DNA from 3 places in the Variovorax sp. PAMC28562 genome. Region 3 is predicted to be linked to each of the others. Evidence: predicted binding sites of a transcription regulator. Region 3 holds the regulator's gene; each other region holds the start of a gene.
The links. Region 3 encodes sigma-54, which starts transcription at its own class of promoters, with help from an activator protein. Its sites were predicted from a motif close to TGGCANGNAANCTGCTTT; they were not measured.

Region 1 (10,157 bases), 520 kb from region 3:
AACATGGACTTCGACTACATCGTGTGCGACTCGCCGGCCGGCATCGAGACCGGCGCCATGATGGCCATGCACTTCGCCGACGAAGCGCTCATCGTGACCAATCCCGAAGTCTCTTCGGTGCGCGATTCCGACCGCATCCTCGGCATGCTCGGCAGCAAGACCAAGCGCGCGATCGACGGTGGTGACCCAATCAAGGAGCATCTGCTCATCACGCGCTACAACCCGAACCGCGTAGCCGGCGGCCAGATGCTGTCGCTCGACGACATCAAGGACATCCTGCGCATCAAGCTGATCGGCGTCATCCCCGAATCCGAGACGGTGCTCAACGCGTCCAACCAGGGCGTGCCCGCCATCCATGACAAGGGCACCGACGTGGCCGAGGCCTACCAGGACGTGGTCGCCCGTTTTCTGGGCGAAGACCGTCCGCTGCGCTTCATCGACGCTGACAAACCGAGCTTCTTCAAACGCATCTTCGGAGGAAAGTAAGCATGTCGCTTTTCTCGTTTCTCCTCGGAGAGAAAAAGAAGACTGCCAACGTCGCCAAGGAGCGGCTGCAGATCATCCTGGCGCACGAGCGATCCAGCCTCAACAGCAAGCGACCCGACTATCTGCCCGAGCTGCAGCGCGAGCTTTTAGCAGTGATCTCCAAGTACGTGTCGATCCGCCCCGAAGACCTCAAGGTGCATGTCGAGAGGCAGGACAACCTCGAAGTGCTCGAAGTGAAGATCGAGTTGCCCGATGCGGTGAAGAAGGCGGTCACTCGGCCGGCCGCGCCTGCTGTCACAGCGGCACCTGTCGCTGCGCCGGCTCCCAAGGCTCGCTGATCCAAAAAGGGGTCGGGCGGCGCCAGTGCGTGGCTGCACAACCGGCGTGCGCCAAACGATCCACTTTGGACCATTTGGACAAATTGACCAGGCCGGCTTGACGTAGGGCGTTGATTTCATTGGTTTTATGACTTGGCACGCTGCATGCATGTATGCGTTTCCCATGTTCATCCTGCTGCGGCGAGGACCATTCCAATGAAAGTCGGCATCTTCATTCCCATCGGCAACAACGGCTGGTTGTTGTCCGAGAACGCACCCCAGTACAAGCCGAGCTTCGCGCTCAACAAAGAGGTCACCCTCAAGGCCGAACACTACGGCCTGGACTTCGTGCTGTCGATGATCAAGCTGCGCGGCTTCGGCGGCAAGACCGAGTTTTGGGACCACAACCTGGAGTCGTTCACACTCATGGCCGGGTTGGCCGCGGTGACCACCAAGATCAAGCTTTTCGCCACCGCCGCATCGCTGGTGATGCCGCCCGCTATCGTCGCGCGCATGGCGTCGACCATCGATTCGATCTCGGGCGGGCGCTTCGGCGTGAACCTGATCACCGGCTGGCAGAAGCCGGAATATTCACAGATGGGCATGTGGCCGGGCGACGAATTCTTCGCGACGCGCTACCAGTACCTGTCCGAGTACATCCAGGTGCTGCGCGAGCTGTGGACCACCGGGCAGTCCGACTTCAAGGGCGACCACTTCAAGATGGACGACTGCCGCCTGAGCCCGCAGCCACAAGCCGACATGAAGGTGATCTGCGCCGGCCAGAGCGACGCCGGCATGGAATTCTCGGCCGCGCATGCCGACTACAACTTCTGCTTCGGCAAAGGCGTGAACACGCCCAAAGCGTTCGCACCTTCGGCGCAGAAACTGATCGACGCGGCCGCCAAGACCGGCCGCAACGTGACGACCTATGTGCTCATCATGATCATCGCGGACGAAACCGACGACGCGGCGCGTGCCAAGTGGGAACACTACAAGGCCGGCGCCGACCAGGGCGCGATCCAATGGCTCGGCGTGCAGGGCGCCGCCGACACCAAATCGGGCGCCGACACCAACGTGCGCCAGATGGCCGATCCGACCTCGGCGGTAAATCTCAACATGGGCACTTTGGTCGGCTCGTACGCCACCGTCGCGCGCATGCTCGACGAGATGGCGGAAGTGCCCGGCACCGAAGGCGTGCTGCTGACCTTCGACTATTTCGTCGAAGGCATCGAGGCCTTCGGCCAGCGCATTCAGCCGCTGATGAAGAGCCGCATCGGCGTCGATACGCCGGTTCCCTCCGCGGTGCAGCGTGAAGCGATCGCTGCTTGAATTGAATTGCGCCGCCACTGCATCGCCCAGGATCCGAAGGACATCGCCATGACCACCGCCGCCCCGAAGAACACCACGATCACGTCGACCACGCCGGTCGGCGTGCCGAGCCTCCCCGGCGCACCGGCACCGCTGGTGCTGCCCGCGCGGCCCGAACCGGTCGCGCTGCACGCGGCCAACTCGGCACTCATCGTGGTCGACATGCAGAACGCCTATGCGTCGCTCGGCGGCTACGTCGACTCGGCGGGCTTCGACATCTCGGGCGCGCAGGGCACCATCGCCAACATCGCACGCACCCTCGAGGCGGCACGCGCGGCCGGCATCCTCGTCGTGTTCTTGCAGAACGGCTGGGATGCGGACTACGTCGAAGCCGGGGGTCCGGGCTCGCCCAACTGGTACAAATCGAACGCGCTCAAGACCATGCGCAAGAGGCCAGAGCTGCAAGGCAAGTTCCTTGCAAAAGGCGGCTGGGACTACGAGCTCATCGACGCGATGAAGCCGCAGGCCGGCGACATCGTCATCCCCAAGACACGCTACAGCGGCTTCTTCAACAGCACGCTCGACAGCACGCTGCGGGCTCGCGGCATTCGCAATCTGGTGTTTACCGGCATCGCGACCAACGTGTGCGTCGAGTCGACCTTGCGCGACGCCTTCCACCTCGAATACTTCAGCGTGATGCTGGAAGACGCAACGCACGAACTCGGCGGCGCGGCGATCCAGAAGGCGACGGTCTACAACGTCGAGACCTTCTTCGGCTGGGTGTCCACCGTCGAAGATTTCTGCAAGACCGTCAGCGCCTGAGAGTGCCTTAGATCCGACTTATTCCCAGGAGCATCCATGCCCAAGCAAGCCATCATCCCGCCCGGCACCACCACGCCGATCGCGCCTTTCGTGCCCGGCACCATGGCCGACGGCATCGTCTACGTGTCGGGCACGCTGCCCTTCGACAAGGACAACAACGTGGTCCACGTGGGCGACGCCACGCTGCAAACGCGCCATGTGCTGGAGACCATCAAGAGCGTGATCACGACGGCCGGCGGCACGATGGACGACGTCACCTTCAACATGATCATGATCAAGGACTGGGCCGACTACGCCAAGGTCAATGCGGTCTACGCCGAGTACTTTCCGGGCGTGAAGCCGGCGCGCTATTGCATCCAGTGCGGCCTGGTCAAGCCGGAGGCGCTGATCGAGATCGCGTCCATCGCGCACGTCGGCAAGCCCTGACTGCAGTCCGGCTCACATAATTTTCCATGCCCCTGAAATGACTTTGCACTTCCAAGTCCACGGCGTCGACTCGGGCGCACCCAGCGTGTTGATGTCGTCCGGCCTCGGCGGTTCGGCTGGCTTCTGGCGTCCGCAGTTGCCCGGCCTGGTCGCCGCCGGCTGGCGGGTGGTGGTGTACGACCAGCGCGGCACCCACCGCAGCCCCGGTGTGCTGCCCAACGACTACGCCATCGCCGACATGGCACGCGACGTGGTCGAGGTGCTGGATGCCAGCGGCACGGCACGCTGTCACCTCGTCGGGCATGCGCTCGGCGGGCTTGTCGGCTTGCAGCTGGCACTCGATGCGCCAGGGCGTGTCGCCAGTCTGGTGCTCATCAATGCGTGGTCGAAGCCGAACCCACATTCAGCGCGTTGTTTCGATGCCCGCATCGCCTTGCTCGCCGGCTCGGGCCGACGCGCCTATGTCGAAGCGCAGCCGATCTTTTTGTACCCGGCCGCATGGAGCGCGGCGCATGCCGAGCACGTGGCCGCCGAAGTCGATCACGCTTACGACAACTTTCCGGGCGACGCCAACCTGCTGGCGCGCATCGGCGCGTTGCGCGCATTCGATGTGGATGCGCGGCTGGGTGACATCGGCGTACCGACCCTGGTCGCGACCGCTACCGACGACGTACTCGTGCCGTGGACCTGCTCGCAGCGGCTGGCCGATGGCTTGCCGAACGCGACGATGGAGCGCGTCGTACATGGCGGCCACGCGCACAACGTGACCGAAGCCGACGCCTTCAATCCGGTGCTGCTGAAGTTCCTCGCGCAACAAACGCAGCAGCAAGAACAGCCAACGCATAACCAACCTGACGCTACTTTCAGCGGACAACGCAAATGACACAGACCCTCGACCCCGCCGCACTGGCCACCCTCTTCACCGACGCCCGCAGCCACAACGGCTGGACCGACGCACCCGTGTCCGACGAGTTGCTGAGGAGCGTCTACGACCTGACCCGCATGGCGCCGACTTCGGCCAACTGCTCGCCAGCGCGCTTCGTGTTCGTGCGCACGCCCGAAGGCAAGGCAAAGCTCTCGCCGGCGTTGTCCAAAGCCAACCATGACAAGACGATGAGCGCACCGGTCACGGTGATCTGTGCGTGGGACAGGCTTTTCTACGACAAGCTCCCTGCCCTGTTTCCGCACGCCGATGCGCGCGCCTGGTTCACCGGCAGCGCCGAAGCCGCGCACGAGACCGCGTTCCGCAATGCCTCGATGCAGGCCGGCTACTTTTTGTTGGCAGCGCGTGCGCTCGGGCTCGACTGCGGTCCGATGTCGGGCTTCGACAAGGCCGTGGTCGACGCCGCGTTCTTCGAAGGCACGAGCTGGTCGGTCAACCTGCTGATCAACCTCGGTCACGGTGATGCGAGCAAGGTGTTCGGCCGCTTGCCGCGCCTGGCGTTCGACGAAGCCTGCGTGCTGGCCTGACGTCATGCCTTGCACGACCATGCCCGTGCCCGTGCCCTTGTCTGAGCTGCCAGCACCGTCCGAGCGCGAGGCGGCACTCGAGCGCAGCGACTTTCGCAATGCGATGTCACGGCTCGGCGCAGCGGTGAACATCATCACCACCGATGGCCCTGCAGGCCGCGCGGGGTTCACCGCATCGGCGGTGTGCAGCGTGACGGACGAGCCGCCGACCCTGCTCATCTGCCTCAATCGCACCGCCTCGGTGTACCCGGCCTTCCGGGCTAATGGCGTGCTGTGCGTCAACGTGCTGGGCGCGGGACAGCGCGCGCTCTCAAGTGTCTTTGGTGGCAAGACGCCGATGGACGAACGTTTTGCCGGCTCGCAGTGGGAGCGAGGCGCCACCGGTTCGCCGGTGCTCGAAGGCGCCTCCGTGTCCTTCGACTGCCGCGTCACCAGCAGCACCAGCGTCGGCACGCACGACGTGCTGTTCTGCGAGGTCGTGGCAGTGGCGATGGGCGAAGCGGCGCATGGGCTCATCTACTTCGATCGTCGCTATCACGACATCGTGACGCCACCGGCGCACTGAGCCGGCTCGGGACAAAAGGCCGAGTCCGATTTCGCGTCCGTTCAGTTCTTCGCGGCCGACAGGATGCCCTGCAGCACGATGCGCTGCACGCTCTCCACCGTATCTTCGAAGAACGCCGGATCCTCGAGCGTGCGACCGGTGATGGCCTGCACCTGCACGCCGAAATCGGCGTAGTGCTGCGTGGTCGCCCACAGCGCGAAGATCAGGTGATGCGGGTCGACAGGCGCCAGCTTGCCGGCCGCGACCCATTCCCTGATGACCTCCGATTTGCGGTCGACCAGATCGCGCAGTTCACGCCCCAGTTCGTCGCGCAATAACGGTGCGCCCTGAATCATCTCGAGGCAGAACAGCCGCGATGCGTCGGGCTGGTCGCGCGAGATCACCAGCTTGCGTCGGATGTAGTGGCCGATGGCTTCACGCGGGTCTTGCTCGGCGCTGAAACCGCGCAAGGGTTCGAGCCATACGGCGAGCAGTTCGCGCAACACGCTCACGTACAGCTCTTCCTTGTTGGCGAAGTAATAGAGCAGATTGCTCTTGGAGACGTCGGCCCGCGCTGCCACCTGATCGACGCTGGTGCCATGCAGGCCAAAGCGCGAGAACAACCCCAATGCGGCAGCAAGGATCACGCTGCGCTTGTCTTCGATCTGGCGCAGCCGGCGATTCACCGCGGCCACGCTGCGCACGCCGGGTGTGCGCAGCGCTTGCCCGCGCTGCGACGGCTTGGTGGCGGGTGCCGACTTGACGAGCTTGGCCGTCTTGGCCGTCTTGGCCGTCTTGGCCATCTTGGCATTGGCCGCCTTCACCGCTCCTCCGGATGTCTTCGGCATGGGCTGTTGCTTTCTTGTTTCTGCATGCCGTGCTGCTTGCATGACGCGGGCCAGTCTGCCGCATTTGTCCATTTGGTCCAACTGGCACAAACGTTGCATGTCACTGCCGCTGCAGCGCACCGGTTCGCGCTGTTCAAAAGGATTCGACCCATGACCCTGCTGACCGTACCCATCATCGATCTCGCGCCCTACTTCGAGGGCACCGAACAAGGCCGCGCCGAGGTCGCGCGCAAGGTCGACGAGGCTTCGCGCAGCATCGGCTTTCTGGTCATCACGCACCACGGCATTTCGCCCGAATTGATCGCACGCGTGTCCGAGCTGTCGCGCCAGTTTTTCGCGTTGCCTCTGGCCGACAAGCGCCGCGTCGACCGGCCGCGCGAAGACGCGGTGCGCGGCTACAGCGCGGTCGGCGAAGAAGGTTTGTCGTACAGCCTGGAAGAAACGACACCCGGCGACTTGAAGGAGTCGTTCTCGGTCGGTCCGTCGAACGTGCCGGACGACGAGTACCACCGCGGCAAGGCGGCCGGCCCGCACTTCGAGCCCAACAGCTGGCCCGACATCCCGGGCTTTCGCGAGGCCTACGAGGAATACTTCGAGGCGATGAGCGAGCTCTCGCGCTCGCTGATGCGTATCTTCGCGCTGGGCCTGAAGCTGCCGGAGCGTTTTTTCGACGACAAGATCGACGAACACATCAGCATGTTCCGCGTGCTGAGCTACCCGCCACAGAAAGAAGCCCCGTTGCCGGGCCAGTTGCGTGCCGGTGCGCACAGCGACTACGGCAGCCTGACAGTGGTGCTGCCCGACGACAAGGGACTGCAGGTGCTCAACAAGGCCGGCCAGTGGGTCGACGTGCCCCAGGTCGAAGGTGGCCTCGTCGTCAACATCGCCGACTTGATGATGCAGTGGACCAACGACCAGTGGGTGTCGACCATGCACCGCGTGATCAACCCGCCTTTCGAGGCAGCCAGCACCAACCGCCGCCAGTCGCTGGTGTTCTTTCACCAGCCCAACTACGACGCGATGGTCGAGTGCCTGCCGAGTTGTCTGGCACCCGGCGACAAGCCGACGTACGCGCCCATTTCTTCAGGCGACCACCTGATGTCGAAGTTCGTGAAACAGACGACCTTCGGCGGCACCAAGGTCGCGGCCTGAGGCGCACGTTTCGATGGCCCATCTTTCCTACGTCAACGTCTTTGCGAAAGACGTTCTCGCGCTCAGCGGCTTCTATCAACGCGTCTTCGGCTTCCCTGAAATCGAGGCGATTCGCTCGCCGATTTTTCGTGGGCTCGACACCGGCAAATCGAGCCTCGGCTTCAACGCGCTCGAAGCGTACGAGCTGCTGCACCTAGCCGAGTTCTCCGACACGCGCGGCGTCAAGTTCCTGCTCAACATCGATGTCGACAGCCAGGCCGATGTCGACCGCATGGTGCCGATCGCAGTGGCCGCTGGCGCGACGCTGATCAAGGCGCCTTACGTCACTTACTACAACTGGTACCAGTCGGTGCTGCTCGACCCGGAAGGCAATGTCTTCCGCATCAACTTCATGATGTGACGCGGCCTCGGCGACTGTCCCCTTCTTCTCTTCTCGATGTCTTCAACGCTCACCACCAAAGGCCTGACCATGTTCCGCAACACCGCCCCGTACGCCCTCGTGGCGCTGACCGCCTGCACCGTTCTCGTCGCGCCGGCCATGGCCGACGGCTTCACGCTCAAGGGCGAGCCGAAGATCGCGATGATCTATTTCGGCCCCAAGAACGACGGCGGCTGGACGCAGGCTTTCGACGAGGCGCGCATCAAGGTCGAGGCTGCGACCGGCAAGAAGATCCAGTTCGTCGAGAACGTGCCCGAAGACGCGTCGGCCATCAAGCCGGCGGCCGAGCGCTTCATTTCGCGCGGCGCGAACATCATCATCGGCACCGCCTTCGGCTACTCCGACACCTTCAAGGAACTGGCTGCCAAGTACCCGGACGTCGCGTTCCTCAACGGCTCGGGCACCACCAACGGCAGCAACCTCGAATCGTTCTACGGCCGCACCTACGAGAGCCAGTACCTGTGCGGCATGGCGGCCGGCGCGGCATCCAAGTCGGGCAAGCTCGGCTTCGTGGCGGCCAACCCCTTCGGCGTGGTGAACTGGACCGTCAACGCCTTTGCGCTCGGTGCGCAAAAGATGAACCCGAACGCCACCGTCAACGTGATCTACACCGGCGCATGGAACGACCCGGTGAAGGAGCGCGCGGCCGCCATGGCGTTGATCGACCAGGGTGCCGACGTCATCGGCCAGCACGTCGATTCGCCGACACCGCAGATCGTCGCGCAGGAGCGCGGCGTGTACGGCACCGGCCACCATCGTGATCTGCGCCAGTTCGCGCCCAAGGCCACGCTGTGCTCGTCGGTCTGGGTCTGGGACAAGTTCCTGACGTCCGAGCTGAAGAAGATCATGGCCGGCAACTGGACGCCTTCGCAATACGGCGCCTTCATCGAGATGAAGGACGGCGGCACCGACATCGCGGGCTTCGGTGCCGGCGTACCCAAGGACAAGGCCGCGATCATCACCGCCGAGCGCGACGCGATCCTCAAGGGCAAGCAGATCTACGCCGGCCCGCTGAAAGACCGCGACGGCAAGGAGCGCGTGGCTGCGGGCGGCACGCTGTCGGATGCCGACCTGTGGAAGATGGACTGGTACGTCAAGGGCGTGGTCACGCAAAAGTAAGCGCGGGACATTCAGCGTCATGGCGACCGCGCTGCAGCTCACTGGCATCTGCAAATCGTTCGACGGTTTCAAGGCGCTGATCGACGCGGACTTCAGCGCGCGCTGGGGCGAGGTGCATGCGCTGCTCGGCGAGAACGGCGCGGGCAAGTCGTCGCTGATGAACATCGCGGCCGGCCTCTATGCGCCGGAGTCGGGCCAGCTGCTGGTCGACGACAACGCGGTGCGGCTCGACGGCCCACGCGATGCAGCGCGGCATCACATCGGCATGGTGCACCAGCACTTCAAGCTGGTGAAGCCTTTCACCGTGGCCGAGAACATCCTGCTCGGGCATCCGCTCGCATCGGGTGAAGGCAGTCATCGCAAGCGGCTCGGCGTGCTCGAAGCGCAGATCCGCGCCAAGGCCGACGAGCTCGGATTCGCCATCGATCCGCGGCAACGCACGGAGCGGCTGTCGATCGCCGAACAGCAGCGCGTCGAGATCCTGAAAGTGCTGCTCGCGGGCGCCCGCATCCTGATCCTCGACGAGCCGACCGCGGTGCTGACCGACCGCGAAGCCGAACGCTTGCTGTCGACGGTGCAGGCGCTGGCGCGCAGCGGTTCTGCCGTCGTGCTGGTGACGCACAAGATGGCCGACGTGAGGCGCTATGCCGACCGCGTGACGGTGATGCGCGGTGGACGCACGGTGAAGACCGTCGACCCGAAGCAGACCGCGGTGGCCGAGCTGGTGCAGCTCACCGTCGGCGACTCGATCGCGCACTCGACCTTGCGACCGCAGCGCTCGCAGGCCGGTGCGGCGCGGCTTACCGTGCGCGGCTTGCGCACGGCTGCGGCCAAGGTCGTCGGTGATGCGCGGCCCGCCCTCGATGGTGTCGACCTCACGCTGCACGCCGGCGAGATCTACGGTCTGGCCGGCGTCGGCGGCAACGGTCAAAGCGAACTCGCCGCCGCGTTGATAGGACTCGACTCGACGATCGATGGCGACATCACGCTGGAGGATTTCGGCGACTTGAAGGCCGCCTCGAACTCGCAACGGCGCGCGTTGCAGTTCGCCGCCATCCCGGCCGATCGCTATGGGCTCGCATTGGCCGGCGCCTTGTCGGTGGCGGAGAACTTCGGCATCGGCCAGGTGCATGGCGGGCGCTACGGCTCGCCGTGGCGGCTCGACACCACGCAGCTTCAAGCCGATGCGAAGGCCGCCGTGGAACAGTTCGACGTGCAGGGCGTGC
Region 2 (10,157 bases), 1.9 Mb from region 3:
AATGGTGGTGCTGGCGGGCGGCATCGGCTATTTCTACTGGGCGCCTGCCGTTGCGTGGACGCGTGAAGCGCTTGACGCCTGGCCACTGTTGTCCAGCGTATGGGGCTGGATCGGCGGGCTCTTTTCGGCCGACCCGCGTACGTTCCTCGCGCCGCTTGCCGTGGTGCTCGCCAGCACGCCGTTGCTGGTCCTCGTGTCGCTCATCGTCGTTGCCGCCTTCATGGCGCCGGCTTTGACACGCCTCGTGGCGGAGCGTCGTTTTCCGGCGCTGGAGCAGAAGAAGGGCGCCTCGATGCTCGGCAGCATTGCGCGCTCCATCGGCGTCACTTTGTTGGCGCTGGTCGCGCTTATCGTGTCGATGCCGCTTTGGCTGATTCCGCCGCTCGTATTGATCCTGCCTCCGTTGATCTGGGGCTGGCTCACCTACCGCGTCATGAGTTTCGACGCGCTGGCCGAACACGCCAGTGCCGAAGAACGGGCCACCTTGCTGCGCACCCATCGGCTTCCGTTGCTCGGCATCGGCGTGCTGTGCGGTTACCTCGGCGCGGCGCCGAGCATCGTGTGGGCGTCCGGCATTCTTTTTGCGGCCGCTTTTTTCGTGCTGGTGCCGATCGCGATCTGGATCTATACCCTCGTGTTTGCGTTTTCTGCGCTCTGGTTCGCACATTACTGTCTCGATGCGCTCCACCAGTTGCGGGCACAGCGAGGGGCGCTGGCTGCCAACACTGCGGCTGTTCCGCTTCCTTCGATTTCCGATGCATCGGCTTCCCAATGGAGTTCCCCATGACCCGTCAATCCAGCCCCGGGGCCAAGCGCGCCTTCGGCCTCATCATCGTCGGCGACGAGATCCTGTCGGGCAAACGTGCCGACAAGCACATGCCCAAGGTCATCGAACTGCTTGCCGCACGCGGCCTGCCGCTGGCTTGGGCCGAATACGTCGGCGACGAGCCACTGCGCATCACGGCTGCTCTGGCACGGGCTTTCGCTTCCGGCGATATCGTCTTTTCGACCGGGGGCATCGGCGCCACGCCCGACGACCACACGCGCCAATGCGCTGCTGCGGCGCTCGGCGTGCCGCTCGTGCTGCACCCGGAGGCCGAGGTGCTGATCCGCGAGCGGATGCAAGACACGGCCCGAGAGTCGGGCGTGCCTTACGAGCCCGATCGCCCGGACAACGTGCACCGTTTGAACATGGGTGTGTTCCCGCTCGGCTCGAACATCATCGTCAACCCGTACAACAAGATTCCGGGCTTCAGCGTGGCCGACGTGCACTTCGTTCCTGGCTTTCCGGTGATGGCTTGGCCAATGATCGAATCGGTGCTCGACAGTCGCTACGTCGAGCTTTTTGCGCACGGCTCGGCGGCTGAAAAATCAGTCATCGTCTTCGGTGCGATGGAAGCCACCCTCACCCCGCTGATGGAAGCGATCGAGCGCACACACGCGGGCATCAAGGTTTTCAGCCTGCCCAGCGTCGACCATCCGACCTATGGGCGGCACATCGAATTGGGCGTTAAGGGCGATCCCGGCGAGATCGAGGCTGCGTATGCACAGCTTCTAGAAGGATTGCGCACCTTTGATGCGCGTCTTGGCCCTGAATTGGTGCGTTAATTGCGATTGCACCAAGAAGGCGAACGACTGCCTTCTTTTGGACTCATGGGCCGCAGAACCCAGCCAGGCTCAGGGGACAATGGCACAAAACCTGCATTCATTTCTTCCGCGTTTCCAACCACTATCCCAACAGGAGAACCTGATGTCAAAGACCGTCGCCGATGTACTCAAACTCGTCAAGGAAAGCGAGGTCAAGTTCATCGACTTCCGATTCACCGACACGCGAGGCAAAGAGCAGCACGTGACCGTGCCGGTATCCGCTTTCGATGAAGACAAGTTCACCTCGGGCCACGCGTTCGACGGCTCGTCGATTGCCGGCTGGAAAGGCATCGAAGCGTCGGACATGCAGCTCATGCCCGACCCGAACACCGCCAATATCGATCCGTTCTTCGAAGAGACCACGCTGATCCTGACCTGCGACGTGATCGACCCGGTCGACGGCAAGCCTTATGAGCGCGATCCACGTTCGCTGGCAAAGCGCGCCGAGGCTTACATGAAGGCTTCGGGCCTTGGCGACACGGCCTATTTCGGGCCGGAGCCGGAATTCTTCGTTTTCGACAGCGTGCGCTGGAGGAACGACATGTCGGGCTGCTTCGTGAAGATCGATTCCGAAGAGGCTTCGTGGAACACCGACAAGGAATACGAGCACGGCAATACCGGCCATCGCCCAACCACCAAGGGCGGTTACTTCCCTGTGCCCCCGGTCGACAGCTTCCAAGACATGCGCTCTGAAATGTGCTTGGTGCTGGAAGCACTCGGCATTCCGGTCGAAGTGCATCATCATGAAGTCGCGAATGCGGGCCAGATGGAACTCGGCACCAAGTTCAGCACGCTGACGCAACGCGCCGATTGGGTCCAGTTGCAGAAGTACGTGATCCAGAACGTGGCCCATGCCTACGGCAAGACCGCGACCTTCATGCCCAAGCCGATCGTCGGTGACAACGGCTCCGGCATGCACGTTCACCAGTCGGTCTGGAAAGACGGCAAGAACCTGTTCGCAGGCGACGGTTATGCCGGGCTGTCGGAATTCGCACTGTTCTACATCGGCGGCATCATCAAGCACGCCCGCGCGCTGAACGCCATCACCAACCCCGGCACCAACAGCTACAAGCGCCTGGTTCCTGGTTTCGAGGCACCGGTCAAGCTGGCGTACTCGGCCAAGAACCGCTCGGCTTCGATCCGTATTCCGTTCGTGGCCAACCCCAAGGGTCGCCGCGTCGAAGCGCGCTTCCCCGATCCGCTGATGAACCCGTACCTGGGTTTCGCTGCATTGCTGATGGCCGGCCTCGACGGCGTGGAAAACAAGATCCATCCGGGCGAAGCCGCCACCAAGGATCTGTACCATCTGCCGCCGGAAGAAGATGCGCTGATCCCGACCGTGTGCCACAGCCTCGACCAGGCGCTGGAGCATCTCGACAAGGACCGCGCCTTCCTCACCAAGGGCGGCGTGTTCACCGATTCGTACATCGATGCGTACATCGATTTGAAGATGACCGAAGTCACGCGCTTCCGCATGGCGACGCACCCGGTCGAATTCGACATGTACTACTCGCTGTAAACCGGCTTACCCGGTTCACGCGTTAAAAAAGGACGGCCCAGGCCGTCCTTTTCTTTTTGTGGGGAACAAGCCGAAGGTCGTATTGTCGAATTGCACGAAAATATCAGCTTGATGCGCACTACCTCCACCCCCATGAAGACTGCTTCTTTTCTATTGATGGCTGCCTCGCTCGTCGCATCTCTGGCCGGCGTATCTGCCTTCGCGCAGGAGAAAGTTTTTCGCTGCGGCAACGAATACACCAACAACGCAGCCGACGCGGCCAAGCGCGGCTGCAAGGTGATGGAAGGCGGCAACTTGACGATTGTGCAAGGCACCACGCCGCGTGGCGCTTCGGTTGGCGGCAGCGCTAGTGGCTCATCGGCCGCAAAGGCACCGGCCGGCAGCCCGCGCGTCGAGGGCTCCGACCAGCGCGCACGCGATGGCGAGGCCCGCTCGGTGCTCGAGTCCGAACTCAAGAAGGCCGAGTCCCGGCAAGCCGAATTGCTGAAGGACTTCAACAATGGCGAGCCCGAGAAGCAGGGCGCCGAGAGTCGCAACTACCAGAAATATCTCGATCGGGTCGCCGAAATGAAGGCCGAGATTGCCCGCAACGAGAGCGACATCGCCGGCATCAGGCGCGAAATAGGCCGCTTGCCGGCCAGAAACTGAGGATGGTTTTCGGCAAGCCCGCCGGCACCGGCAAGCGCTTTCAAACCTTCGATCTTCTCTCTACATTGATCGCCGTCGTCCGCATGGACGGCGCGGTTTCGTTCGCCAACGCCGCGCTTGAAGACGCGCTGGGTACGTCGCGTCGAACGCTTGAAGGTTCACCGTTCGGCAACTGTTTCAATGAGCCGAACGTCTTCCGCACTGCTATCGATGGTGCGCGCAGCAACGACTTTGCGACCCTGCGCTACGAAGCGCTGCTGCGTCGCGGCAGCCACGAAATGATGCCGGTGCAGGTGACCCTGGCGCAAGGCGACAAGCCGGGCGAACTCATCATTGAACTGATCCCGATCGAGCAGCAAGTGCGGCAGGACCGCGAAGAGCGTTTGCTCGATCAGGCGCAGGCAAACAAGGAACTGATCCGCAATCTGGCGCACGAGATCAAGAACCCGCTCGGCGGCATCCGTGGCGCTGCGCAGCTGCTGCAGATGGAGGTGGAGTCGCGTGATCTTGTCGAGTACACGCAGGTCATCATTCATGAGGCCGACCGCTTGCAGACGCTGGTAGACCGGCTGCTGGCGCCCCATCGGCGGCCGCATGTGGTGGGTGACGTCAACATCCATGAAGTGTGCGAGCGGGTGCGCTCGGTGATCTTGGCGGAGTTCCCGCGCGACCTCGACATTCAGCGCGATTTCGATCCGTCACTGCCGGAGTTTCGCGGCGATCGTGAGCAGCTGATTCAGGCCACGCTCAACATCGTTCACAACGCGGCGCAGGCGTTGGCCGAGCGACGCGCGGCCGGCGACGCGCGCATCACGCTCAAGACGCGCGTTGCCCGACAAGTGATCTTCAATAAGCAGTGGTATCGATTGGCACTGGAATTGCATGTGATCGACAACGGACCGGGTGTGCCGGATGCGATCAAGGACCGCATCTTTTACCCGCTCGTCTCCGGAAGGGAAGGTGGAACCGGGCTGGGGCTGACGCTAGCGCAGACATTTGTGCAGCAGCACCACGGCCTGATCGAGTGCGACAGCGTACCGGGCCGGACCGATTTCAAAATACTGATACCGCTGCCGTAGCGCAGCGATGGCAACAAGGAGCTGCATGAAGCCGATTTGGATAGTGGACGACGACCAGTCGATCCGCTTCGTGCTGGAGAAAGCGCTGCTGCGCGAAGACCTGCCGACACGCAGCTTCACCAACACCCGCGAAGTGCTCGCCGCGCTCGAGCTGGCAGCCGACGATGAAACGCAGGGCCCTCAAGTCCTGGTGAGCGACATCCGCATGCCTGGCGGCTCGGGGCTCGACCTGCTCGACAAGATCAAGGCCAAGCACCCCGGCCTGCCCGTCATCATCATGACGGCGTTCTCCGACCTCGATAGCGCCGTTTCCGCGTTCCAGGGAGGAGCTTTCGAATACCTGCCCAAGCCTTTCGACTTGCCACGCGCAGTCGAGTTGATCCGGCGCGCTGTCGACGAGAGCCAACGCGAAGAAGTGGCCGAAGAGCGCATGGCCGCGGCGCCCGAAATGCTGGGCCAGGCGCCTGCCATGCAGGACGTGTTCCGTGCCATCGGACGGCTGTCGCAGAGCAACGTGACGGTGCTGATCACCGGTGAATCGGGTTCGGGCAAAGAGCTCGTGGCGCGCGCGTTGCACAAGCATTCGCCGCGCACCAATGGCCCGTTTGTCGCTATCAACACCGCCGCCATTCCCAAGGATTTGCTCGAGAGCGAATTGTTCGGCCACGAGCGCGGCGCCTTTACCGGAGCGCAGACCATGCGACGCGGCCGCTTCGAACAGGCCGAAGGCGGGACGCTGTTTCTCGATGAAATCGGCGACATGCCGTTCGACTTGCAGACGCGTTTGCTGCGCGTGCTGAGCGACGGTCATTTCTATCGCGTCGGTGGCCATAACTCGGTCAAAGCCAATGTGCGCGTGATCGCTGCCACACACCAAGACCTGGAACAGCGCGTCAAGATCGGTGGATTTCGTGAAGACTTGTTTCACCGGCTCAACGTGATTCGTCTGCGTCTGCCGGCTTTGCGCGAGCGCGGTGAAGACGTGCCCGCACTCACTCGGCACTTCCTGCAGCAGAGCGCCAAGCAACTCGGAGCCGAACCCAAGCGCATCTCGGATGCCGCGCTGACGCAGCTTGCGACCTTCGCGTTTCCGGGCAACGTGCGTCAGCTCGAAAATATTTGCCACTGGCTGACCGTCATGGCGCCCGCGCAGCTGGTCGAAACCAAAGACCTGCCGCCTGAGGTGCTGGCGGTGGTGCCGGTCGAGGCGCCCATCGTTGCGCATGCCCAGCCCCAGATGGCGACCGCAGCGCCCGCGCATTCGTCCGAGCAGCTGGCGATGCCAGCCCCCGTGTTGACTGCCATGACGGAGGCTTCGACATTCGCGGGTTCTGCGGGCTGGGAAAGCGGGCTCGAAGAGGAGGCGCAAGCCTTGCTCGAAGCCGGTCGCAACGATGTCTGGGATGTCTTGTCGAAACGCTTCGAGTCTCGACTCATCCTTACCGCGTTGGCCAACACGCGCGGCCGGCGCATCGAGGCTGCACAAAAGCTCGGCATCGGGCGCAATACGATCACGCGCAAGATCCAGGAGCTCGGCATCGAGTGATGCCGGCCTGCTGCATGCCAGTGTGTGCGGCGGGGTGCCTTACTTCAGCAGTTCGCTCAAGCTCACCGGCTTGATCTTGCCGCCTTCGACGGTCACCACCACCGGATCGACAATGGTGCCGCCCACCGCATCGACGCCCTTGAATTCGCCGGCGTTTTGATCCTTTGGCAGCTTCATCAGCGCATCGTTCATCTGGGCGCGAATGGCGGCCGCATCGGTGCTCGTACCCGCCGCTTTCATGGCCGCGGCCAGCGCGTGCGTCATGGCGTAGTTGTACGAAGATTCTGTGGTCGGGTCTTTGTCGGCGCCGTACGCCTTGCGGTATGCGGCGGCAAAGGCTTTGGGGCCTGGGCGTTCGTCGTACGAAACCGGCATCACGCCAATGGAGCCTTCGAGCATGGCCAGTCCACCGGTGACCTTGGACATCTCATCGAGCTTGGCCTGGTCCATGATTAAAAAACCGCCCTTGAACCCGAGCTCGCGCGCCTGTTTGGCGACCAGCGCGGTCGGCTCCGAAGGGCCGCCGACAAACAGCACGTCGGGCTTCTCGGCCAGCACCCGGCTCACGCCGCTGTAGAAGTCGGCCGAGCGGTTGTACGACATGGGGTTGTTGGAAACCACCGTGCCGCCGGCCTTGACCCACGCTGGCTCGAACAGTGCGCTCCAGTTCTTGGCGTAGTCGTGGTCACCCGGCAGCATGCCGACCTTCTTGCCGTACTTCTTCATCTCGTATTTGGTGAAGGGCTCGATGTACGAGTTGAACGTCGGAGGGATCCGGATGGTCAGCTTGTTGCCGGTTTCTGTGATCTTGGGCGTGCTCGAGTACGCCATCACGATGAACTTCTCTTGCTCGTTGAAGGCCTGCATGGCGTAGATGCCGCCGGAATGCGGCACGAACACTGCCGCCGTCTGGTATTGCTGCACCAGCCGACGCGCGTTGATGGCTGCTTCAGCCGGGGAGTACTTGTCGTCCAGCGACACGAGTTCGAGCTTGACCTTCTTGCCGGCTACCTCGAGCCCGGTGGCGTTGATCTCCTTGATCGCCATCTCTATGCCGTTGACCACGTTCTTGCCATACAGCGCGGCACCGCCGCTCAACGGGCCGGTGTAGCCGATCTTGACGAGGTCTTGCGCCAAGGCAGAGCCGGCACCCATGGCGCCTATCGCCCCGAGCAGGGTCGCAGCGATGGGCAGCAGGGCCAGGCGGCGGCGGGGGGTCGTGTTCTTCATGATCAGAGTCTCCTGAGGGTTGCAACGAATGGAAGGAAAGTAGCAGGGAGGCGGTGCGGCTCGTTGTACCGTGCGGTCATGCGATCAGGCGCCGATGTAGGCAGCGCGCACCGCCTCGTTGTTGAGCAACGAATCACGATCGCCTTCGAGCGTGATGCGGCCACGTTCGATGACGTAGGCGCGATGCGCGATCGCCAGCGCCGAGTACGCGTTCTGTTCTGCCAGCAGCACCGTAGTGCCCGCACGGTTGATCCGCTGGATGACCTCGAACACCTGCTTCACGACCAGCGGCGCCAGGCCGAGCGACGGCTCGTCGAGCAGCAACACCTTGGGTCGTCCGAGGATTGCGCGGCCGATCGCCACCATTTGCTGCTGCCCGCCGGACAGCGAGCCGGCCGGGTCGTTCTGCTTTTTTTCGAGAATTGGAAACAGGCCGAACACCTCGTCGAGCGAACGCTTGATGCCGGCTTTGTCGCTGCGGTGGACATAGGCGCCGAGCACCAGATTCTTTTTGACCGACATCATCGGAAAAAGCTTCCGTCCTTCGGGACAGTGAACCACGCCGGCTCCGACGATCTGCGCCGGTCGCTTGCCGACCAACTCGCTGTCGGCGAATCGAATGCTGCCGGCACTCGCTTTTTGAATGCCGCTGGCCGCCATGAAGATCGATGTCTTACCCGCACCGTTGGCGCCCAGCAGAACCACCAGTTCGCCGGCAGACGCATGCATCGTGACGCCGCTCAGTGCGCGAAAGCTGCCGTAGTGAAGGTCGACGTTTTCAAACCGCAGCATGGTCGGCTCCGGCATGGGTTCCCGCATCGGTCCCGAGATAGGCTTCGATGACTTGCGGATCGCGGCGGATTTCGGCCGGCGTTCCTTCGGCGATCTTGGCGCCGTTGTTGAGCACGACGATCTTGTCGGCCAGCCGCATGATCATGTCCATCTTGTGTTCGATCAGACACACGGTCTTGCCATGGTCGACCAGCTTTCGAATCAGTGCCGCAAGTCCCACGGTTTCTTCGGGATTGACGCCACCGGCGGGTTCGTCGAGCAATAGCAACTCGGGGTCGGTTGCCAGTGCCAGCGCAAAGGCGACGCGCTTGCGCTCCTCTTGCGTGATGTCGGCGGCGATGCGGTTCGCGATATGGGAGAGGCCGACGAAGTCGAGCGACTCCCGTGCCTTCTCGCGGCACAAGCGCTCTTCGCCTTGGAGCCTCTTGCTGTTGACCACGACATCCCACAGACCCGACTGCGTGCGCAGCCGATAGCCGACGATCAGGTTGTCGAGCACCGTTGCGTTGTCGAACAGGTGAGTCGACTGAAAAGTACGTGCAATGCCGAGACCTGCCACCTGATCGGGCCGCAAGCCCGTGACGTCTTGTCCCTTGAATTCGATGCGTCCGGAGGTCGGTTTGTGCGTGCCTGCCACCAGGTTGAAGAAGGTGGTCTTGCCGGCGCCGTTGGGGCCGATGATGGCGCTGACCTGGCCGCGCTCGAAGCGCGTGGTGACGTGGTCGACGGCGGTAAGGCCGAAGAAGTGCTTGGTCAGGTCGGTGATCTCAAGCATGGTGCTTCGCCTTCGCCTTCGCCTTCGCCGTCGTTTCGACGAACTGCGTGGTCGTGGTTGCGGCCGCAGCAGACTCCGCTGCATCGGCGCGCCGCGCACGCCGCTTCAGGTAGGTGCCGACGATGCCATTGGGCAAGAAGATGATGAGCGCGATCAGCACGGGACCGAAGACGACCATGCGGTAGTCCTGCAGGAACTGCAAGCTCTGTGTGAGCCATGTGACCAGGAAGGTGCCGACCAGTGGTCCGAGCAGCGTGCCGATGCCGCCGACCAGTATGAACATCACGAGGTCGAAGGTCACGGTTTCGCTTGCGAGATCGGGACCGAGAAAGCGCACCTGCCCGGCGTAGAGAGCGCCGGCAAAACCGGCGTACGTTACCGACAGCACGAACGACAGCGTCTTGGTGCGCATCAGGTTGATGCCCAGCGCCTCGGCCAGTTCGTCGCTGTTGCGCACCGCCATGAAGCTGCGCCCGAGCAGCGAGCGCACGATGCGCGCCATGATCCAGATGGCCAGTGCCAGGAAGGCAAGCACCAGGTAGTACTGCGACAGCGGCGTGCCGAACTGCAGCGGGCCGATGCCGCTCGGCGCCGGAATGCCCATGATGCCGACCGGCCCGTGCGTCAGGCTCTCCCACTTTTCGATCAGCAAAAACATGATGTAGCTGATGCACAGCGTGAAGATCGAAAAGTAGTGGCCCTTGAGTCGCAGCGACAGCAGCCCGACGAAGAAGCCGATGCTGGCCGTCACCAAGCCTGCGAGCACAAATGCGACCCAGAATGGCACGTGGTGATCGACCGTCAGGATGCCTACCGTGTAAGCGCCGACCGCCATGAAAGCGCCGTGCGCCAGGTTGAACTGGCCGGTGTAGCCGGTGATGAGGTTGAGCCCCAGTGCCGCGATTGCCATGATGAAGGCTT
Region 3 (10,157 bases):
GGGCCGAGCTATCTCACGCGCTTTTATCTGATGCTATCGCTGGGCGGCGCCATCGGTGGCGTGACGGTCGGTCTGCTCGCACCGCACGTGCTGCCAGCCTATTACGAACTCGGCATCGGGCTGGTGCTGACCGCGCTGCTCGGCGCGGTGCTGGCGGGCCGCGGGTCGGGCCAGCGCTGGTGGCTGGGCGGCGCTGGCGTCGCACTCGCCGCCTGCTGTGCATGGTTTCTGTCGGTGCAGATTCGCGACGACACGACCGATGCGCGCGGCCTGCTGCGCAACTTCTATGGCACGCTGATCACGCTCGATACGCGCCGGGACGATCCGAACGACAACGTGCGGCAGATGTACCACGGCTCGGTCAAACACGGCGAGCAGTTCCTGGCCGCAGCGCGCCGACGTGAGCCGACCACGTACTACGGCGAATCGGCGGGCATCGGCCGCGCCATCGCGTCGGCGCCCGATGCGCCGCGCCGGGTCGGCCTCATCGGCCTGGGTGCCGGCACGCTCGCGACCTACGGGCGCACTGGCGACGCCTATCGCGTGTATGAAATCAACCCGCAGGTGTTCGAGCTGGCCGATGGCGAATTCAGCTTTCTGAAAGACAGCGCGGCGCGCATCGAGCGTGTGCTTGGCGATGCGCGGCTGGCGCTGGAGGGCGAGGCGCCGCAGAACTTCGATGTGCTCGCAGTGGACGCGTTCTCCGGCGATTCGGTACCGATCCACCTGATTACCGCCGAGGCGATGGCGGTGTACGAGCGGCATCTGAAGCCCGACGGCGTCGTCGCCTTCCACGTGACCAATCGCTTCCTGGACCTGGCGCCGGTGGTGGCACGCATCGCCGAGTCGCGTGGGTTGCACGCGGTGCTGGTGCACGACGAGCCGGAGAACGGTGCGCTGCGCAACACCGACTGGGTGCTTGTCGCTCGCGACGCGAAGACGCTGGCGCGTCCGGCGATCGGCCGTGCCGGCGCGGCGATCATGCTGAAGCCCGGCGTGAAACCCTGGAGCGACGACTTCAACAACCTGCTCGGTGTGTTGAAGTAAGCAGTCGCAAAAAAGCCCGCACGCAGCGGGCTCTTGAGTGCGACGCGAAGGTCGCGTCAGCGCTGTCTCAGCCTTTGGCGTCGGCTTCGCACTTCTTCATGAAGCTGGTCTTGGCGGCACCGGCCAGCGCCTTGCCGTTCTTGTCCATGGCCTTCGTCGCGCACGCGGGGGCTGCCGAGGACATGGTGTTCTTCTCGCACTTCTTCACGAAGCTGGTCTTTGCGGCGCCGGCGAGGGGCTTGCCGTTCTTGTCCATGGCCTTCGTTTCGCAGGCGCTCTGGGCGTGGGCTGCACCGAAAGAGAGACACGCGCCGAGGGCGATCAGGGAAAGGAGCTTTTTCATGGTGTGGATGTCCTGGAGGTTGAGTGACGACAGCAGCCCCGACCGGGGCCAGTGATGCTAACGGGGCAAGGTGCCCGCAGGATGACGCAAGAAAGGAGCCCGCTGTTACGCCCGGTAAAATTGGGCGATGCTATTGGTCAAACAAGAGTTGCTCGCGGCGCTCGCGAACACACTCGATACTTTCTCGCCCGGCGCTGGCGCCAAAGCCGCGTTCGAGTCGCCCAAGGTGGCTGCGCACGGCGACTTCGCCAGCACGGCCGCGATGCAACTCGCAAAGCCGCTCGGGCGCAAGCCTCGCGATCTGGCCGAGGAGGTGAGCGCGGCGCTGCTCGCCACGCAATCCTTCCAGCAATGGGTGCAGTCGATCGAAATCGCCGGGCCGGGCTTTCTCAACATCCGCCTGAAGACCGCTGCCAAGCAGCAGATCGTGCGCGAGGTGCTCGATGCGGGCGCCACCTTCGGCCAGCAAGCCGCCACCGGCGAGAAAGTGCTGGTCGAGTTCGTCTCCGCCAACCCGACCGGTCCGCTGCACGTCGGTCATGGCCGCCAAGCCGCGCTGGGCGATGCCATCTGCAACCTGCGCGCCTCCCAGGGCGATGCCGTGTTCCGCGAGTTCTATTACAACGACGCCGGCGTGCAGATCCAGACGCTCGCCAACAGCGTGCAGATGCGCGCCAAGGGCCTGAAGCCTGGCGACGCCGACTGGCCGAGCGGTGAAAAGGCCGCCGCCTACAACGGCGAATACATTGCGGACATCGCTGACGACTTCAGGGCGAAAAAGACCGTCAAGTCGGACGACCGCGAGTTCACCGCCAGCGGCGACATCGCCGATATCGACTCGATCCGCGAGTTCGCCGTGGCCTATCTGCGGCACGAGCAAGACCTCGACCTGCAGGCGTTCCGGGTGCGCTTCGACAACTACTACCTGGAGTCGAGCCTGTACACCAGCGGCCGCGTCGAGTCGACCGTGCAAAAGCTGGTCGCCGCCGGCAAGACCTACGAAGAAGACGGCGCGCTCTGGCTGAAGTCGACCGACTACGGCGACGACAAGGACCGCGTCATGAAAAAGCGCGACGGTACATACACGTACTTCGTGCCCGACGTGGCCTACCACTTGGCCAAATGGGAGCGCGGCTTCCACACCGTCGTGAATATCCAGGGCACCGATCACCACGGCACGATCGCACGGGTTCGCGCCGGCCTGCAGGGGGTTGGTGAAGGCATCCCGCCGAGCTACCCCGACTACGTGCTGCACACCATGGTGCGTGTCATCAAGGACGGCGAAGAGGTCAAGATCAGCAAGCGCGCCGGCAGCTATGTCACGCTGCGCGATTTGATCGAGTGGACCAGCACCGACGCCGTTCGCTTCTTCCTGCTGAGCCGCAAGCCGGATACGGAGTACACCTTCGATGTCGACCTGGCCGTGGCCAAGAACAACGACAACCCGGTGTACTACGTGCAGTACGCGCACGCGCGCATCTGCTCGGTGTTGACTTCGTGGAAAGAGAAAGACGGTGGTGACGAGGCCTCGCTGAAGACGGTCGACGTGTCGCCGCTCGAGAGCCCTGCGGCCCAGGCCCTGATGTTGCTGCTCGCCAAGTACCCCGACATGCTGAGTGCCGCCGCCAAGGATTTCGCGCCGCACGACGTCACTTTCTACCTGCGCGAACTGGCCGCCAGCTACCACAGCTACTACGACGCCGAGCGCATTCTGGTCGACGACGAGGTCGTCAAGAAAGCCCGTTTGGCGCTGGTCGCCGCCACTGCGCAGGTGCTGCACAATGGCCTCGCAATTCTTGGCGTCAGTGCGCCACGCAAGATGTGATTCCGAACCTCAAAATGAAATCAAGTACACGCTCAGTTCAGCGCGGCAACATCGTCATCGGTCTGATCATCGGCCTGGTGCTCGGGCTCGGCGTGGCGCTGGGCATCGCGGTTTATGTGACCAAGGTGCCGATCCCGTTCATGAGCAAGAACCAGCGCGGCGGTGCCGAGCAGGACGAAGCCGAAGCCCGCAAGAACCGCGACTGGGACCCGAACGGCCCGCTCGCCGGCAAGGCCGGTGCCGTCAGGCCGCAGCCGCCTTCGGTGACCGCACCTGCGACGGTCGGCCCGCTCAATGCGCCTTCGACCGGCCCGGTTCCGGTAGTGGTCGCGCCCGGTGCGTCCACGACCCCGGCTGCGTCGCGCCCGCGCACAGCACCGGTGCCAGCCGAAGCCAATGCACTGCCGCCGTCGAGCGATCCGTTGGGCGACTTGGCCCGTTCAAGATCCGGCAACAACCCGACCGCTGGCGGCACCATTGCCAGCGCGGCGCCTTCGACTGCTGCTGCCAACGCCAGTGGCGCAGACCCATTCCTCTACTTCGTGCAGGCCGGCGCCTTCCGCACCACCGACGACGCCGAAGCGCAGCGCGCCAAGTTGTCGCTGATGGGTGTCGAGGCCAAAGTCACCGAGCGTGAGCAAGCTGGTCGCACGGTGTACCGCGTGCGCGCCGGCCCCTTCAACAAGAAGGACGATGCCGACCACTTGAAGGATCGCCTCGATGGCGGCGGCTTCGAGTCCGCACTGGTGCGGGTGCAGCGCTGAGTGCAGTCCGCCGTAGAGCGCTGAGTTTTGGAACGTTGACTTTTCTTTACTCGCCGCGGCGTGACGCACTGCGTCTCTGCCGCGTTGAATCAACCGGGCGCGGAACTCCGCGCGGCACTTCTGGCTCTTTCAGCCGAACAGGAGCACCTCTTTGATGAAACACATGAACCGTCGTGACTTTTCTCTGGCCGCCACATCCCTCGGGTTGATGTCCGCCGCTTCTCTCTCGCATGCCCAGGTTCAGCCCAAGGCCGGCAAGGACTACATCGACTTGAGTCCCCGCGTCCCGGTCGATGCGCCGGCCGGCAAGGTGGAGGTCATCGAGTTCTTTTCTTACAACTGCCCGCATTGCAATGCGTTCGAGCCCGAGCTCGAAGCCTGGGTCAAAACGTTGCCGAAAGACGTCGCGTTCCGTCGCGTTCCCGTGCCGTTCGTCGGCAACGACGTCGAGCCCAAGCAGCGCCTGTATTACGCGCTCGATGCCATGGGCAAGCTCGACGAATACACGATGAAGGTCTTCAATGCGATCCACACCCAACGCCAGAACGTGAACGGCGACGCGGCCATCATTGCGTGGGCCGAAAAGAACGGCCTCGACAAAGCCAAGTTCACGGAGGCGTTCACCTCGTTCGGCGTGGTGAGCAAGGCCAAGCGGGCGACGCAAATCACCGAGCAGTACAAGGTGGCCGGTGTGCCTGCTCTTGGCGTGGCAGGGCGGTTTTACGTCGACGGCGAACTCGCCGGCAACATGACCAAATCGCTGCAGGTCACCAACTACCTGATTACCGAAGCGCGCAAAGGTTGAAGCTGTCGTACGCGTTTTTCGAGAAGCCCGCTTCGGCGGGCTTTTTCGTCAAGGCCGTGTCAGTTGGCCGCTTACAATGAGCAGCAAGTTTCGTGCCTCTATGACCCCGCGCTCAAAATCCCCCCTTCGTTCCTTTCGTTCTGCGTTCGCAATCTCCTTTGGTGCATTGCTCGCCTTGGCACTCGGCATTGGCCTGCCGGCGCATGCCGAAAAGGCCGACCGCCTGAAGCCGATGAACATCGAGTCGGACGCGCTGCGCTACGACGACCTGAAGCAAACCAGCGTTTTCACCGGCAAGGTGTTCGTCACCAAGGGCACGATCGTGATTCGCGGCGCCCGCATCGACGTTCGCCAGGACCCCGAGGGCTACCAGTACGGCGTGGTCACGCCCGAGCCGGGCAAGCTGGCTTACTACAAGCAAAAACGCGACGCGCCGGGCGACGAGTGGACCGAGGGTGAAGCTGATCGCATCGAATACGACAGCCGCGCCGACAACGTCAAGTTCATCGGCCATGCCGTGATGCGGCGGCTGATCGGCACCAAAGTCAACGACGAAACCACCGGCCCGCTGATCGTCTACGACCAGAGCAACGACACCTTCACGGTCAACGGTTCGACCTTGCCGCCGGACGCCAGTGTCGCGGCCGGTGCTTCGGGTGGCCGCGTCAGGGCGGTGCTCACGCCGCGCGCTCCGGCGTCGGCAGCCGGTGGCGCCAAAGCCACGCCACCAGCATCCGGTGCTTCGGGCTCGGGTTCTGGCTCAGGGTCAAGTGCCGCACCGGCCGCTACCCAGCCCGCCACCCCCGCTCCAGGCTCCGGCTTGCGACAGAGCACCACGCTCGGCGGAGAACCGCGCAAGTGATCGAAAACGCAGACACGATCGACGTCGGCAGCCGCCTCGAAGCGCGCGGCCTCAAAAAGACCTACGGCAGCCGAACGGTCGTCAAGGATGTGTCGCTCGGCGTGCAAAAGGGCGAGGTGGTCGGGCTGCTGGGCCCGAACGGCGCCGGAAAAACGACGTCGTTCTACATGATCGTCGGACTGGTTCGCGCTGATGCGGGCGAGATCACCATCGACGGCGAGCCTATCGCGCACATGCCGATCCACAAGCGCGCGCGCATGGGTCTGAGCTACCTGCCGCAGGAGGCGTCGATTTTCCGGAAGCTCACGGTCGAAGAGAACGTGCGGGCCGTGCTCGAGCTGCAGCTAGACACCGACGAGTCCGGCAAGTCGGTCCCGATATCGAAGGCACGGATGGAAGAGCGGCTGAGCGAGCTGCTGAACGATCTGCGCGTCGAACATTTGCGCAACTCGCCGGCGTTGTCGCTGTCGGGCGGCGAACGGCGGCGGGTCGAAATCGCCCGTGCGCTCGCCACGCAGCCGCGCTTCATCCTGCTGGATGAACCCTTCGCGGGCATCGACCCGATTGCCGTTATCGAAATCCAGCGAATCATCAGCTTTCTCAAAGAGCGCGGCATCGGCGTGCTGATCACCGACCACAACGTGCGTGAAACGCTGGGCATCTGCGATCACGCTTTCATCATCAGCGACGGGCAAGTTCTGGCACAGGGCACGCCTTCGGAGATCGTCGACAACGCCGAGGTACGACGCGTCTACCTCGGCGAACACTTCCGGATGTAGAGCGCGCAGGATGAAGCAAGGCCTGTCGCTGCGCGTATCGCAGCACCTCGCGCTCACGCCGCAACTGCAGCAGTCGATCCGGCTTTTGCAGTTGTCCACGCTCGAGTTGAGCCAGGAAGTCGAGCAGATGCTCGACGACAACCCGTTCCTGGAGCGCACGGCCGAAGAAGCAGCACGCGAAGAGTTCGGCATCGACGTGTCCGACGCGCCGGCGCCGCGTGAAGAGCACGACAGCGACCGCCAGAGCGAGAGCGACGGCGAGTTCGCGCCGAGCGCGCTGGCGACCAACGCCGACGGCGCGAGCACCACCACGACCGCCAGCGAGACCGAAGCGCCGGCCAGCGAGATGTCCGACCAGGAGCCCGACTGGGGCGGCGATGGCACGGTCGAGATGACGCCGGACGATGGCGAATGGGGCGGCGAGGCGCCCGCCAGCAGCAACAACCTGGGTCCGAACGACGGCAGCGAGCGCACCGACGCCACCGAGCTCGCGCGCAGCCAGGAGTCGCTGCAATCCTTCCTGCACCGACAGGCGCTGAGCCTGCGGCTGAACGAAAACGACCAGGCCGCGTTGCGTTTTTTGATCGAATCGTTGAATGACGACGGCTACCTCGAAGACTCGTTGCCAGCGCTGGCATCAGGCCTCGCAGGCGATGACAACGACCAGTTCGACGGCCTCGTCCACCACTTCCAGGTGGCGCTTGGCCTGTTGCAGAGCCTGGAGCCGGTCGGCGTCGGCGCACGCGATCTCGGCGAATGCCTGGCGATCCAGCTGAAGGCGCTCGCCCATGAGAACGAGACCGTCGAAGAAAAGCAGATCCGCAAGACTGCGATCCTGATCTGCAAGCAGCCGATGGAACTGCTCGCGCGGCGCGACTTCAAACGCTTGGCCACGCTCGCACGCAGCAACGAAGAAGAAGTGCGCAGCGCGCTGCAGATGATTGCCAAGCTGGAGCCCAAGCCGGGTCGCCGCTTCGTCGATGTCGAACGCAACATCGTGGTGCCCGACGTGATCGTCACCCGCACCGGTCGCGGCGCGACGCTCAAGTTCCGCGTGATGCTCAACCCCGACGTGATGCCGCGTCTGCGCGTGCACGACATCTACGCCGGCGCGCTCAAGGCGCACAAGGGCGAGGGCAGCCAGGCGCTGTCGCAGCGGCTGCAGGAGGCGCGCTGGTTCATCAAGAACATCCAGCAACGCTTCGACACCATCCTGCGGGTGAGCAACGCCATCGTCGAGCGGCAGAAAAGCTTTTTCGTGCACGGAGAACTCGCCATGCGCCCGTTGGTGCTGCGTGAGATCGCCGACGAGTTGGGCTTGCACGAGTCGACCATCAGCCGCGTGACCACGGCCAAGTACATGTCGACGCCTTACGGCACGGTCGAGCTCAAGTACTTCTTCGGCTCGGCACTCGGCACCGAAACCGGCGGCAATGCATCCAGCACGGCAGTGCGAGCGCTCATCAAGCAACTCGTGAGCGCGGAGAGCATCAAGAAGCCGCTGTCGGACAGCCAGATTTCCGACATGCTGAAAGAGCAGGGGATCGAATGTGCGCGGCGCACCGTCGCCAAATACCGCGAAGCGCTGCGCATCGCACCGGCGAATCTGCGCAAGGCCCTTTAAGGCGTCGGTTTACCGCCGCGCCTGCAACAAAATCCCGCGCAGCTCTGCCGGCTGCACCGGCTTGCGCAACGCATGCCAGCCACGCTCGCGGGCCAGGTGCAGCGTCGCTTCATCGATATCGGCCGAGATCAGCGCGATCGTGAGCGACGGCTTTTGCAGTTGCAGGCGTCGCGCCAGGTCGATGCCGTCGAGCTTGCCCGGCAAGCGGATGTCGCACAGCGCGACGTCGATGGCCTGCAGGTCGGCGAGCGCCAGCGCCTCGGCCGCGCTCTCGTAGATGCGTGGCAGCGCCTGCCATTGGCGCAGCAGGGCCGCGAGGCTGTCGGCCACCACGGCGTTGTCTTCGACCACCAGCACCGCCAAGCCGGGCGCGAGCGGCATGGCGTCGAGCGCAGCGGTGCTGGTCGCCGCCGCGGTCGCGGCGCGTGCCGTGAGGTCGGGGTGCCCATCGCGAGGGGCCGATGGCAGCGTGAAGCCGAACACCGAGCCGCGTCCCGGCAGCGACCGCAGCGTGATCTGGACCCCCAGCCGCATCGCCAGGCGCCGCACGATGGCCAGCCCCAGGCCGTGCCCACGCTGTAGATTGCGCTCCACGTTCCCGACCTGCTCGAAGTCGCCGAACACCCGCTCCTGCGCTTCGTGCGCAATGCCGATGCCGCTGTCGCGCACCTCGATGCGCCAGCCGCCCGGCCGGCGCCGACAGGCCAGCAACACGCGGCCATTGGGTGCGAACTTGACAGCGTTGTCGACCAGATTGGCGACGATGCGGCGCAGCGCCACCGTGTCGGTCCACACGATGGCTTCGGCCGGGCAACGCACCCGCACCCGGCCGCTGCCGGCCTGCCGTGCGAACTCGTTCAGCAGCGGTGCGAGGGCGACCGCGGTCAACGTGAACGGGTCGGCAGCGGCCTCGATGCGACCGATTTCGAGCAGCTGGTTGGTCAAGCCTTCGAGCGCCTGCTGTGCCCGTGACAGCGCATCGACGGAGCCTTGCACCACGGCGGCGCTTTCGCCGACGCGCAGTTGCTGCCGCAGCACTTCGGCCTGCAGGCCCATAGCCATCACCGGCTGCCGCAGGTCGTGGTTGGCGGCTGAAAAGAACCGGAGACGCTCGGCCTGCGCCTGTTCCGACGCGCGCAGGCCAGCCAGCGCCTGCACGCGCAGCGCGCTCTCGTTGTGGCGCAGGCTGATGTTTTCTTCGAGCTGGCGCGAGCGCTCCGACACCAGCTTCCAGACCATCGCAAGCAGGCCGATGCCGAGGACGGCCGCCGTCACCATCACCGGCTGGCCGTAGGTGAGGCTCATCACGATCATGGGCACCAGCAACAGCGAAATGGCGAGTTGCATCGCGGGCGTGTGATACGACACCGAGAACGCCGACGACAACGTCATCGCCATGATGACGACGGCCAGCAGCAGTTGCACCACCGGGTCGGTCGGACTGAACAACAGTACGCCGGCGGCACCGTGCGCGGCCTCGTGCACTGCGATACGAAAAGTGTGCAGGCGGAGCGCAGGCTGCAGGTTCTCGGGCGTCAGCGGACTGGGCAGCACCTGCGGAAAGAAGCCGCGCCACGCAGTGCTGGCCGCGATCATGGCGATCCAGGCCAGCGCGTGCGGCAACGAGTATTGCCAGGCGAAAAGGGCGGCCACGCCGCAGTCCAGCAGGAACTGCACGGCCAGCATCGGTCCGGTGGGCTGGGCACTCAGGCGCAGCACTTCGCACTGCACTGCAAAGCGCACGGCCGGCGACGGAGCGGCCTGTGATGAGGGCGACGCGGGGGCGGACGGGGAACTCATGAGCACGGCAACTATAGTGGGCGGGTGAACGATCTCTCTCTCTTTTTGCCTTGCGCCGCCGGCGTCGAGGAACTCCTGGCGCAGGAAGTCCATGCGCTGACCGGCCGTGTCGGCCAAGACCTGCTGACACTGCGGGGCGGCGTGCGGGTGCGGGCCGAGTGGCGCGACGCCCTCAAGCTCAACCTGCACAGCCGCCTGGCGCAACGCGTGCTCATCGAGCTGGCGCACGCGCCGTACCGCAGCGAGAACGATCTCTACGCCATTGCCAGCGGCGTGGCGTGGGAGATCTGGTTCACGCCGAAGCAGAC

Region 1: a site for sigma-54 is predicted at 6,304-6,321, ahead of H7F36_RS05870 (isopenicillin N synthase family dioxygenase). Genes of this name have one in related genera too.
Region 2: a site for sigma-54 is predicted at 1,689-1,706, ahead of glnA (type I glutamate--ammonia ligase). Genes of this name have one in related genera too.

Annotation. Positions count from the first base shown of each region.
Region 1 is NZ_CP060296.1:1,238,339-1,248,495, reverse strand. It holds gene minD (septum site-determining protein MinD) at 1-486, shown strand, start outside; partial or broken gene minE (cell division topological specificity factor MinE) at 489-740, shown strand; gene rutA (pyrimidine utilization protein A) at 1,020-2,132, shown strand; gene rutB (pyrimidine utilization protein B) at 2,181-2,933, shown strand; gene rutC (pyrimidine utilization protein C) at 2,970-3,359, shown strand; gene rutD (pyrimidine utilization protein D) at 3,397-4,242, shown strand; gene H7F36_RS05885 (malonic semialdehyde reductase) at 4,239-4,829, shown strand; gene rutF (NADH-dependent FMN reductase RutF) at 4,933-5,394, shown strand; gene rutR (HTH-type transcriptional regulator RutR) at 5,436-6,221, opposite strand; gene H7F36_RS05870 (isopenicillin N synthase family dioxygenase) at 6,372-7,373, shown strand; gene H7F36_RS05865 (VOC family protein) at 7,387-7,773, shown strand; gene H7F36_RS05860 (BMP family ABC transporter substrate-binding protein) at 7,843-8,931, shown strand; gene H7F36_RS05855 (ABC transporter ATP-binding protein) at 8,951-10,157, shown strand, end outside.
Region 2 is NZ_CP060296.1:2,600,093-2,610,249, forward strand. It holds gene H7F36_RS12250 (EI24 domain-containing protein) at 1-787, shown strand, start outside; gene H7F36_RS12255 (competence/damage-inducible protein A) at 784-1,608, shown strand; gene glnA (type I glutamate--ammonia ligase) at 1,751-3,166, shown strand; gene H7F36_RS12265 (hypothetical protein) at 3,299-3,814, shown strand; gene glnL (nitrogen regulation protein NR(II)) at 3,817-4,893, shown strand; gene ntrC (nitrogen regulation protein NR(I)) at 4,919-6,439, shown strand; gene H7F36_RS12280 (ABC transporter substrate-binding protein) at 6,479-7,669, opposite strand; gene H7F36_RS12285 (ABC transporter ATP-binding protein) at 7,754-8,461, opposite strand; gene H7F36_RS12290 (ABC transporter ATP-binding protein) at 8,448-9,236, opposite strand; gene H7F36_RS12295 (branched-chain amino acid ABC transporter permease) at 9,229-10,157, opposite strand, start outside.
Region 3 is NZ_CP060296.1:717,185-727,341, reverse strand. It holds gene H7F36_RS03520 (fused MFS/spermidine synthase) at 1-1,047, shown strand, start outside; gene H7F36_RS03515 (hypothetical protein) at 1,115-1,390, opposite strand; gene argS (arginine--tRNA ligase) at 1,518-3,215, shown strand; gene H7F36_RS03505 (SPOR domain-containing protein) at 3,230-3,979, shown strand; gene H7F36_RS03500 (thiol:disulfide interchange protein DsbA/DsbL) at 4,143-4,784, shown strand; gene lptA (lipopolysaccharide transport periplasmic protein LptA) at 4,885-5,646, shown strand; gene lptB (LPS export ABC transporter ATP-binding protein) at 5,646-6,425, shown strand; gene H7F36_RS03485 (RNA polymerase factor sigma-54) at 6,436-8,049, shown strand; gene H7F36_RS03480 (hybrid sensor histidine kinase/response regulator) at 8,059-9,849, opposite strand; gene H7F36_RS03475 (class I SAM-dependent RNA methyltransferase) at 9,874-10,157, shown strand, end outside.